Regions from separate parts of the Alkalihalobacterium sp. APHAB7 genome, predicted to be linked through region 3. Evidence: predicted binding sites of a transcription regulator. Region 3 holds the regulator's gene; each other region holds the start of a gene.
What was found. Region 3 encodes Rex, which represses fermentation and respiration genes when NADH is low (regulators of the CRP and FNR family bind a similar motif). Its sites were predicted from a motif close to TTGTGAAATATTTCACAA; they were not measured.

Region 1 (4,151 bases), on a different contig from region 3:
AGAACAATGAAATTCCCCCGCTTGTTGGTTTTGTTCACTTTGTTTTTTAAATGCTAAAGTAATAAATACGTGTCATGATTAAGTGTCTTCAAACATTTTGTAGGTATACTAAATTTAGTTTAAACTAGAAATAATCAGAAAAAGAAAGAGGGAGAAAAAGGATGAAGTTTTTTATTTCAGCAGATATTGAAGGGGTCACAGGAGTTGCTACGGGCGTCCAGCTAAAAAAGGAAAGTGAATATCAGCGTTTCAGAAAGCTTATGACTCAAGATGTTAACGCTGCAATTGAAGGGGCTTTTAATGGCGGTGCTACAGAAGTTGTTGTTGCTGACGGTCATGGAAATATGTCCAATATTTTTATAGAGGACCTTGATGAGCGTGCAAGTCTTATTTCTGGTAATAACCGTGTGATGTGCCAGCTAGAAGGTCTAGACGATACATATGATGGAATTTTGTTTGTTGGCCACCATGGGCGTGAAGGTGGATCTGAACGTACAGTCATCAATCATTCTTTAGCCGGTATATGTGTAAACGAATTCCGTATAAATGGCAAAGTTGTTGGTGAAACGGAGCTGAATGCAGCGGTAGCAGGTGATTTTAATGTACCGGCCCTTTTAATCACTGGGGATGATGCTTATGTGGAAGAAGTGAAGGAGACATTACCTCACGTTGAAGCAGCTGTTGTCAAACGAGGAATTGATCGCTTGGCGGCTGAACTGCTTCCTCCCAAAAAAGCCCAGCAATTAATTAGAGAAAAAGCACAATTAGCGGTTGAAAAAGCTAAAAGTGTCGAGCCTTATAAAGTGGAGGGACCTATCACTTTTGAAATTGACTTTAAAGGGACAAACCAAGCTTTGATGACGACAACCATTCCTTCAGTGGAACTTATCGGTCCAAAGACGATCCGCTTTACTGCCCCGGATATGGTGACCGCTTATAAGCACATGTGGGGATGCGTCATTATCGGAATGGCAGCAACTCAAGGTGTTTTAGGACAAGCGAACGCCTAGACTAAGATAGGGTTTGAGAAAAGTAACAGCACACAGATAAAGTTAAAGCAAAGGGCCGAATTAGTAAGGCCTTTTGCTTTTTTAAGCTAAAACCGAATTTTTTATATAATGAAGTGTCCGTAAAAAGCCTAAAAACAGGCATTTTATTAGCCTGACTTCTTTTATGCGTCTAACAACAGATAGAAACATGAAAGCGTTTTAAAAAGAGACAAAGTTTGTTCACTGTTTCACAAACTTTTACATGCTAATATAAAGGTATGAAAGACATAAGGAGTTGATCAAATTGATTTTATGCCAATGGAAAGACTTTACTACCGACACTGAAACTTACTCACTAGAGATGTTTGAAGATCTTGTTGGCGATGAGTTTGAGGCGATGATGTTTGAAGAGGGGAAAACAATACCAACTTTTATTTGGACAGTAAATTATGTTTGTATTATTAATGAAAATTCCAAGCTCTATAACGATATATCGATTACAAAGATTCAACGAAATCCGGTTTGTGAGTAATGATTTAATGTAACGATAAAACAAGCATGTCTAGGGCGGTTGGTGAGCTAACACCCAAACTAACTCCATAGGTAACATTTTTTTGGAACTACTTGCTCAATGTTTCACAAACTTTGTATTCACTTTTTAAGGGGGACTTCACGTGGGAGTTTTAGAAAAGGAAGTAAAGAAACAAAATGATGTGACGAGTATGATTGAGAAATTGGTTGAAAACGGGCAGTCTGCACTAGCCCAGTTTATGAGTTTTGACCAAGAAATGATAGACAGTATTGTAAAAGAGATGGCTTTAGCCGGTTTAGATCAACATATGCCGCTAGCCAAAATGGCTGTTGAAGAAACGCAGCGCGGAGTGTACGAGGATAAAATAATCAAAAATATGTTCGCAACAGAGTATGTCTACCATAACATCAAGTACGACAAAACGGTTGGTGTTATTGAAGAGAACGAGCACGAAGGTATCCTGCAAATAGCAGAGCCTGTCGGTGTAGTAGCAGGCGTAACCCCTGTAACTAATCCAACATCTACAACAATGTTTAAAGCAATAATTGCTATAAAAACAAGAAATCCTATTGTATTTGCATTCCACCCTTCGGCACAAAAATCAAGTAGTCAAGCTGCGCGAGTACTGAGGGATGCCGCAATAAAAGCTGGCGCACCCGAGCATTGTATTCAATGGATTGAAACACCCTCCATTGCTGCAACCCAACAATTAATGAACCATCCTGGGATTGCACTTGTACTAGCTACTGGCGGGGCAGGTATGGTGAAGTCGGCTTATAGTACTGGTAAACCAGCTCTTGGGGTCGGTCCAGGAAATGTTCCATGTTATATTGAAAAAACAGCCAGTTTAAAACGAGCCGTTAACGACTTAATCCTATCTAAAACCTTTGATAATGGCATGATTTGTGCTTCAGAACAAGCGGCTATTGTCGACAAGGAAATCTATGAAGCAGTGAAAGAGGAAATGGAGAGGAATGGCTGCTATTTTCTAAATGAAAAAGAACGAAAGAAAGTAGAAAAGCTTGTGATTAATGAAAAGAGCTGCGCAGTTAATCCAGATATCGTTGGTAAAACACCTTATTATATTGCAAGTCTCGCTGGTGTTGATGTACCTGAAGATACGAAAATATTAATAGCAGAAATTAAAGGGGTAGGCCCAGAATATCCACTATCTCGTGAAAAGTTAAGTCCAGTTCTAGCTTTTTATAAAGTAAACTCTACAGAGGAAGGATTAACTCGGGCAGAAGAAATGTTGGCTTTTGGGGGACTAGGTCACTCGGCGGTCATCCATTCTGAAAATGATGGAGTTATTAAAGAGTTTGGAAATCGAATGAAAGCTGGGCGTTTAATTGTGAACTCGCCTTCTAGTCAAGGAGCAATCGGGGACATATACAATGCATTCTTACCTTCGTTAACTTTAGGGTGCGGTTCCTATGGACGTAATTCAGTTTCTTCTAATGTTAGTGCCGTTCATTTGTTAAATATTAAAAGATTAGCGAGAAGGAATACAAACATGCAATGGTTTAAGGTGCCACCAAAAATTTACTTTGAAAAACATTCCACTCAGTATTTATCGAAGATGCCGAAAATCTCAAAAGCGTTCATTGTAACTGATCCAGGCATGGTAAAGCTCGGTTATGTGGACAAGGTGTTGTATTACTTAAGAAAACGCAGTGATTATGTACATTGTGAAATCTTCTCAGATGTTGAACCAGACCCATCGATTGAAACCGTCATGAAAGGTGCAGAAATGATGCACAATTTTCAACCAGATGTAATTATTGCGCTTGGCGGTGGTTCTGCGATGGACGCAGCAAAAGGAATGTGGTTATTTTATGAGCATCCAGAGACGGACTTTAAAGGCTTAAAACAAAAGTTTCTCGATATTCGTAAACGAATTTTTAAATATCCAAACCTAGGAGGAAAAGCACAGTTTGTTGCCATTCCAACAACTTCAGGAACGGGTTCAGAGGTTACCTCTTTCTCGGTCATTACGGATAAAGAGAACAATGTAAAATATCCGTTAGCTGACTATGAGTTAACGCCTGATGTAGCGATCATCGATCCTCAATTTGTAATGACAGTACCAAAGCATGTTACGGCAGATACAGGAATGGATGTATTAACTCATGCGATTGAAGCGTATGTCTCCATCATGGCTAATGATTTTACAGATGGTTTGGCTATGAAAGCCATTCAGCTTGTATTCGACTATCTTCCAACAGCGTATCGTAATGGAAGTAACGAGCTTGCTCGAGAAAAAATGCATAATGCGTCAACGATCGCTGGAATGGCCTTTGCGAATGCTTTCTTAGGAATTAACCATAGTTTAGCTCATAAACTAGGTGCTGAGTTCCATATTCCGCATGGTCGTGCAAATACAATCTTAATGCCGCATGTTATCCGGTACAATGCAACAAAACCGAAGAAGTTTACCGCTTTTCCTAAATATGAGCATTTCATTGCGAACGAGCGTTACGCTGAAATAGCAAAAATGCTTGGTTTACCTGCTAGAACGACAGAAGAGGGAGTTGAAAGCTTAGTTCAAGCGGTTTCTAAATTGGCAAAAGAACTAGACATTCCAATGAGTATTGAAGCGTGCGGTGTAACGAAAGAAGACTTTGAGGCCA
Region 2 (4,151 bases), on a different contig from region 3:
CTGTGAACCTACGCACGTTTTTACTGTACGAAGCGTCTTTCCGTAAGCATATCCAGATGGCATCCCTAGCTCTTCCCATACTTGAGGGAGTTGTTCTTTTTTCAATCCAAATAAACCAATTCGTTGTCCACCTGTTAATTTGACGAGTGGCACATTATACTTATCAGCAACATCAGCAAGCTTTCTTAAATCTTCAGCTGTCGTCACTCCACCGTACATTCTAGGAACAACTGAATACGTTCCATCTTTTTGAATGTTAGCGTGTAATTTTTCATTTACAAGACGCGAATTTCTATCATCTTTATATTCTGGATTAATCATACCGAGATAGTAATTTAACGCTGGACGGCATTTTGAGCAGCCTTGTTCTTCGTTCCAGTTCAGAACCATCATGACTTCTTTTGGTGAAGTTAATCCTTTATCTTTTATTTCATCTATAACTTCATCTCGACTAAAAGTTGTACACCCACATAATGTTTCTTTTTGAGCAGTCAATTCATAGTCAGAACCTAATGCATGTTCGAGAATTTCACCAATTAATGGTTTGCAACGCCCGCAAGATCTTCCTGCATTCGTACAACCACCTACTTGCTCTATTGTTGCAAGTCCTTGTTGTTGAATGGCATCGACAATCGTTCCTTTAGTCGTTCCGTTACAACCACAAATAACTTCATTATCTGGCATCGCTCCAACGTCAGTCGTCGCATCCGCTCCTGGCGCTAGTAAGAAAGAAATTGTGGCTTGATCTGAAATATCTTCTTTGTTCGTTAACATTCTAAATAATCTTGAACTATCTTTTGTATCACCATATAAAACGACACCGACAATTCGATTATCTCTAACTAAAACCTTCTTATAGACACCTTCATATTCGTTATGGACTTTTATTGATTTGGTTGATGCATCATCATAAATTTCTCCAGCTGAGAACAAATCAATTTCAGTTACTTTAAGCTGGGTTCCTAACAATGAACCTTCGTAACCTTCTTCCTTGACACCGCACAAACGATTGGCTAATACTTTACCTTGTTCATATAAAGGAGCCACTAAACCATAAACCACTTCTCGGTGTTCTGCACATTCCCCTACAGCATACACATGAGGAATATTCGTTTCTAAATAATCATTAACTACAATGCCACGATTGATATAGATGTCACTGCCTTTAATAAAATCAATGTTTGGAACAATCCCGGCCGACATTACGACTAAGTCTGCTTGCACTTCACTTCCATCTGAAAATCGAACACCCTCGACTCGATCGGTTCCCACAATTTCAGTCGTTGATTTTGGCATGAGGAAGTTCATCCCTTGCTCTTCTAATGCTTGTTTTAACATACTAGAAGCAACAGGATCTAGCTGTTTTTCCATCAAATGTTCGACTAAATGAACGACATCCACTTCCATTCCTAAATGAAGTAATCCTTTAGCAGCCTCAAGTCCAAGAAGTCCCCCTCCAATTACAACTGCTTTTTTATGTTGCTTAGCAACTTCCATCATAGTTACGCAATCTTCAATATCTCTAAATCCAATGACTCCTGAAAGTTCGGCCCCAGGAACAGGTAAAATAAATGGCTTTGAACCAGTCGCAATAATTAGTTCATCATATGATAGAACTTGTCCTTTATTTGAATAAACTAGCTGGTGCTGCGGATCTACTTTTGTTATCATTTCATCCGTAAACAACTGAATTCCGTTATCTTTATACCAATCCCAATTATTGATTATCGTATCTTCAAATCTCATTTCCCCTTGAAGTATATTTGAAAGTTGGATCCGGTTGTAATTGGGATGTGGTTCTTCACCAAAAATCGTTATTTCAAATAGATCACGGTTTATTTTTAATAGATCTTCAATGACTCTAACCCCTGCCATTCCATTTCCTATCATGACTAGTTTCTTTTTCTCCATTTTTAAGACCTCCACTTGCTCACTATTTCACAAATAGGAGCATACATCTCTAGTTGTTTTCAATTTTTATGATCTCAGTATAACAATTAAGAACTTGCAAAAACTGTGATGAAAATCACACCCTATGAATTAAAATATTACTATTTTGTGAAAAAGTTTCGTTCAATAATTTGTAATAACTATTTTTTCTATAGTTAAACTGTTCGTTCTTTAACTTATTTACGAAGTTATACTAGTTCTTTCTATATAATCGTCCTGATTAATTTTCTTCTATTCATTGATATTTTTCGATAGTATGTTCTATTTTTATTTATTTCCTGTGAAAAAAATCACACTCAACTTTTTCGTTTGATTGTATCATCAATTTTGTAAGAAACATCGATGTGAAGAAAATTAAACAATAGTATTTGGGGGAATAGATCATGGCGAAAATTACGAAATGGGAGCCAGAAAATGAAAGCTTTTGGGAAAGTGATGGCAAGAAAATTGCAAGAAAGAACTTATTAATATCCGTATTTTCTTTAATCTTAGCCTTCTGTGTATGGCAATTATGGTCAGTTACAGCCGTACGATTAAATGATGTAGGCTTTAATTTTACAAGTAGTCAATTATTTACATTAGCTGCTTTACCTGGATTAACTGGAGCAACACTACGTTTATTCTACACTTTTATGCCAGGCTTAATTGGTGGTAAAAAAACGACATTACTTACAACTGTTGTTCTATTAATACCAGCGATCGGCATTGGGTTTGCCGTTCAAAACCCTGAAACAAGTTTTCAAACAATGGTTATCCTTGCTGCTTTATGTGGACTTGGTGGAGGTAACTTAGCGTCTTCAACGGCGACTCTAAATCCGTTTTATCCTAAAAAAGCAAAAGGTACAGCCAATGGAATTAACGTTGGTATTGGAAACTTAGGAGTTAGTGTTGTTCAATTCTTAACTCCAATCGTAATTGGTTTAGGATTTATTGGTGCTCTAACTGGTGGCGGGCAAACTTTAGCGGATGGTAGCGTTGTTTATATTCAAAATGCAGCATTTATTTGGGTAATTCCAATTATCGCTTCTGTCATTGTTACATTTTTCTTTATGGATGAACTTCCTGTAGCAAAACCGAGTATTAAGAGTCAGCTTTCTGTTCTAAAAATGAAACATATGTGGGTTATGACTTGGCTTTATGTAATGTGCTTCGGTTCATTTATCGGGTTCGCAGCGGCATTTCCATTATTAATCCGTTCTGAGTTCCCGGAAATCGATGTGATGAAGTTTGCTTTCTTAGGTGCATTAGTTGGTGCTTCAATCCGTCCATTCGGTGGTTGGCTTTCTGATAAAGTGAATAGTGGTGCAAAGGTAACATTCTGGACGATTGTCGCGATGATCCTTGCAACATCAAGTGTCATCTACTTCTTAAATATTAATAACTTTACTGGTTTCTTAATTTCATTCTTAGTGTTATTTGCTGGAACTGGAATTGCGAATGGATCTACTTTCCGAATGGTACCATTCATTTTTGAAGAAAAATTTGCAGCACCTGTACTAGGGTTAATTGCCGCATTTGCAGCATACGGTGCATTCTTTATTCCAAAAATTTTCGGTTGGTCAATTGATACAACTGGATATGCTAACTTAGCTCTATTTATCTTTATCGGTTACTACGTAATCAGCTTAGTTATCAACTGGTACTTCTACTCAAGAAAAAATGCAGAAGTTAAATGTTAATCTAAGCGCCTAACAAGAACATGGCCTTTTCACTACTAAGTGAAGGGCCTGTTTTTTTATGGCTATAGTAAAATTACCGTTCCTATGAAATAATGAAGTGTAAAGGTAGTTAGGAGGAATGCCTATGAAACCCCATCATGTTGTCGGAATTTTATTAGCTGGAGGTGCCTCACGACGCTTCGGTGAACCTAAAGCTTTGTATGAACTTGATGGAAAGCCGTTTTTTCAATACAGTCTAGATGCTTTACAAGAAAACGCAGAAGACATAGTCATTGTGAGCCAGCCTGATCTTATTCGACAAATTCACCGCCAAACTACATATGATGTCATTTTAGATGAAGAGCAGTTTCGTGGCGATGGACCACTAGCGGGCATCTATAGTGCTATGAAACACATTCATTCAGAATGGTATTTGGTACTCCCTTGCGATACTCCCTATATTCATGCGGCAATAGTCAATCAGCTACGATCATATACTGAGCGCCACCCTGATAAAGATGCATTTGTACCTCATGTTGCAGG
Region 3 (4,151 bases):
GCATTCGTGGAATGCAGCCTAAGCGTGGTTTTCATTTTCAGTCTGTTCTTCTTTAAGGCGTTCTGCTTCAAGGCGTTGTGCTTTTCGATACGCAACTCTCGATATGACAATACTAATTTCGTAAAGCATGAGTAACGGAACAGTTACCATTAAATGTGAAATTAATTCAGGTGGTGTAATTAAACCTGCAATTACGAGAAGGCCAAAGTACGCGAACTTTCTAACCTTTCCTAGAAAAGCGGGTGTTACAATCCCTAATCGTGTTAAGAACATAATAACGACTGGCATTTGGAACAGTAGACCAAACGGTATTGTTAACTGAAAGAGAAATGTAAAATATTCATTAATTCCATACATCTCGTTAATCCCTAATTGCCCTGCTAACGTACCGACAAATTGAATAATAAACGGAAACAAGATGAAATAGGAAAATGAAATTCCTGTAAGAAATAATAAAAATGCTATAGGAATATAGGCTAAAGTTACTTTCCTTTCCGTTTCATGCAATCCAGGACTAATAAACGCCCATAGCTGATATAAAATGACTGGAAAAATAATTAAAAATGCACTAAAAAATGCAAACGTCATATATATTCGAAGCGGATCAGTCGGCTTAAAGGCATTCATTGGAATGTCTTGAGCAGTCGGTGCAGTCTGAAGAAAGGTAATAATCGGTTTCGCAATAAATAAACCACCAATTAAAGCGATAGCAAAAAAGACGAAGACGATGATTAATCGTCTACGTAATTCACCTATATGGTCATACACAGACATGTCTTTCTGTTCCATTTAAATACCCATCCTAACTAGTTTTGTTTCTCATTTTTCTTGTTGTTATCATCGTCGTCATCAGCCAAACCTTTTGTTGCATTTTTGAACTCACGAAGAGTATTACCAGCGGCTTTCCCTAATGCAGGCAACTTTTTAGGTCCAAAGATTAATAACGCGACTAATCCAATAATAATTAAACTTCCCGGTCCTAATGGCATAACTTACACCTCCTAAGTTAAGTGGTTACTTTCTATATAGTCATACTAAAAATTACTTTCTAGGCTTATCCTCTATTATAACGGATAATGCTTTAAAAAATAAATAAGCGCTTGTAATTCAACGGATAAATCGATATGGTGAACCCTAACATTATCTGGTACTGTTAATCGTGCTGGCGTAAAGTTCAAAATACCATTAATTCCTACTGAAACGAGTCGGTCCGCAATTTTTTGAGCAGATTGAGAAGGCACTGTTAAAATGGCTACTGTAACTTCTGGGTCTAAATGTTTTTCTAGTTCAGCCAGGTTATAAATTTTAACCCCACCCATTTCTTGTCCAACCTTATCTTCATCCACATCAAATGCCATAACAATCTTTGTATTATTATTTTTTGCAAAATTATAATTTAAGAACGCTGTACCAAGATTTCCGACTCCAATTAGAATTACTTTTGTCAACTCATCCTGATCTAATGTTTTTCGAAAAAAAGAAAGTAAATAATTTACATTATATCCGTACCCTTTTTTCCCTAATGCACCAAAATAAGAAAAATCACGGCGAATCGTCGCGGAGTCAACCTTGACGGCTTCACTCAACTCTGAGGAAGAAACACGCTGTTTTCCCGATGCATTCAGATTTTCTAAGTAACGATAATACAAGGGCAATCGTTTCGCTGTAGCTTGCGGAATTTTAGGTTGTTCAAATTTCATAGATCGCCTCCAAGGTTTCCACCAATCAGGATGTACATGTCATATTGTACACTATTTTTATCTTTCGTGTAATCGTTTTAGACGACTGTTCATGAAGTTGTTGAATAACTTCCGATAAGGTACACTTAATATATCATACTTGTTTCATAGCTTTATCTCTTTGTTACCCTATAAGTAGGAAGGATTATTTTTATGATTTTATTACAATGTGTAAATTTAACCAAATCATTCGGTATAGAGCCAATCTTAACCAATATAAAATTTGAAATACAGTCTAAACAACGTATTGCCCTTGTTGGACGAAATGGCGCTGGAAAATCGACGCTATTGAGAATTATCGCTGGACAAATGTCTTTTGATTCAGGCGAAATCATGATACCAAAAGATGTAAAGCTCGGGTACCTCGCTCAGGACACAGGTCTCGAGTCTAGCCTTTCCATTTGGGATGAAATGTTATCGGTATTTGCTGAGCTTCAAAGAAAAGAACGCACGTTAAGAAAACTCGAAGAACAAATGGCTGACCCTGATCACGAGAATTACGAGAAAATCCTGAAAGAATACGACCTACTCCAAGTTAACTTTAAAGACGAAGGCGGCTACCAATATGAAGCCGATATTCGCTCCGTGCTCGCTGGATTAAATTTTGCCAACTTCGATTACAATACGAAGATCTCTACTCTAAGCGGCGGGCAAAAGACACGCCTAGCACTTGGAAAGTTGTTATTAACGAAACCAGACCTACTCATACTCGATGAGCCGACGAACCACCTTGACATTGCAACACTGGCTTGGCTGGAGCAGTATTTATCTAATTACCCAGGCGCTGTACTCATTGTCTCACATGACCGATACTTTCTAGATAAAGTCGTTGATCACGTGTATGAGCTCTCGAGAACAAAGGCCACTAAATTTAAAGGGAATTATTCAGACTACCTGGAAGAAAGCGCCCTGCGTTACGAGCAGGAATTAAAACAATTTGAAAAACAACAAGAAGAAATTGCAAAATTGGAAGACTTTGTACGCCGGAATATCGCTAGAGCTTCTACGACAAAAAGAGCCCAAAGTCGCAGGAAATCACTTGAAAGAATGGAACGGTTAGACCGACCACAAGGTAATGAAAAATCCGCTAACTTTTCTTTTGGTATTGAAAAACAAACAGGAAACGAAGTATTAAAAGTACAAGCTCTTTCTGGCGGATATGATAACGTTGTATTATTTAATGATATTTCGTTCCAGCTGAATCGCGGTGAGAGTGTAGCTTTAATTGGCCCGAACGGAATTGGAAAATCTACCTTGCTCAAAATGATTACAAAAGAATTGCAACCTCTTTCTGGAACGATTACCTATGGGAGCAACGTTGCTATTGGTTATTATGATCAAGAACAAGCGAAATTAACATCAAACAAGCAAGTCATTCATGAACTGTGGGATGAATATCCACTGATGCAAGAAAAAGAGATACGCACGGTTCTAGGAAACTTCCTCTTTAGTGGTGATGATGTATTAAAAATCGTCTCTGATTTAAGCGGTGGTGAAAAAGCACGACTCGCCTTAGCAAAGTTAATGTTAAAAAAAGCAAATTTCTTAATTCTTGATGAGCCAACCAATCACCTTGATTTAGACAGCAAAGAAGTTTTAGAATCTGCTTTAATTGATTATCCAGGAACAATCCTGTTTGTTTCTCATGACAGGTACTTCTTAAACCGTATGGCGACACGAATTATTGAACTCTCCCAACAAAATATTACGAATTACCTTGGTGATTATGACTATTATTTGCATAAAAAAGATGAAGCCCGTCAGTTACATGAACTAGCTAATGAGGAAAAAAATCAACTGGATGAACCCAAAAAAGATAAACAAAACTTTCATATAGATAAAGAAGCTAAACGAAAAGAACGTCAAAGACAACGTCGAATAGAAGAAATTGAAGAAACGGTTGAACAGATGGAAACAGAAGTAGCCGAATGGGAACAAACCTTATGCGAGCCATCTGTATATGAAGACCACGAAAAATCTGCACAGCTTCAGCAACAAATTGACTCTCATAACGCAACCATCGAACAATTACTAACCGAATGGGAAGAACTGCAAGAATAGATAGGCACCAGTTAAGTCTTCTTGCCTGATAACAAGCACTATAAGGTCCATCAAACTAGTTCATTTAGACACGTTTGGATGGACCCTTTTTAGTAGATATGCAACACCATCGAGTACTTTAAACACTAGTTGCTTTCTCTTCCAACAACCAATAATAACTAGTAGCTACAATTAGAAACATCGAAGTAGCGGCTGCAACGACTCCCGAGTCATTTAATAAAAGTAAGGCTACAGATGTGACGAGCATCGCTTGCAAAATATCTTTTTCCCGCTCATTCTTAATCCAATTTTTTTGTCGCCATAGTATAATCCCCATTAAAATATAGGAAGTAACAAACAATTGGGTCCAGT

Region 1: a site for Rex is predicted at 1,614-1,631, ahead of adhE (bifunctional acetaldehyde-CoA/alcohol dehydrogenase). Genes of this name have one in related genera too.
Region 2: a site for Rex is predicted at 1,927-1,944, ahead of nirB (nitrite reductase large subunit NirB). Genes of this name have one in related genera too.

What each region holds. Positions count from the first base shown of each region.
Region 1 is NZ_JBLWFS010000008.1:113,677-117,827, reverse strand. It holds gene ACNSTQ_RS10510 (hypothetical protein) at 1-7, opposite strand, end outside; gene ACNSTQ_RS10505 (M55 family metallopeptidase) at 162-1,010, shown strand; gene ACNSTQ_RS10500 (hypothetical protein) at 1,294-1,521, shown strand; gene adhE (bifunctional acetaldehyde-CoA/alcohol dehydrogenase) at 1,664-4,151, shown strand, end outside.
Region 2 is NZ_JBLWFS010000026.1:29,667-33,817, reverse strand. It holds gene nirB (nitrite reductase large subunit NirB) at 1-1,911, opposite strand, end outside; gene ACNSTQ_RS19035 (MFS transporter) at 2,334-3,629, shown strand; gene mobA (molybdenum cofactor guanylyltransferase) at 3,754-4,151, shown strand, end outside.
Region 3 is NZ_JBLWFS010000034.1:12,583-16,733, reverse strand. It holds gene tatC (twin-arginine translocase subunit TatC) at 19-789, opposite strand; gene ACNSTQ_RS20890 (twin-arginine translocase TatA/TatE family subunit) at 807-989, opposite strand; gene ACNSTQ_RS20885 (redox-sensing transcriptional repressor Rex) at 1,065-1,700, opposite strand; gene ACNSTQ_RS20880 (ABC-F family ATP-binding cassette domain-containing protein) at 1,893-3,800, shown strand; gene ACNSTQ_RS20875 (hypothetical protein) at 3,919-4,151, opposite strand, start outside.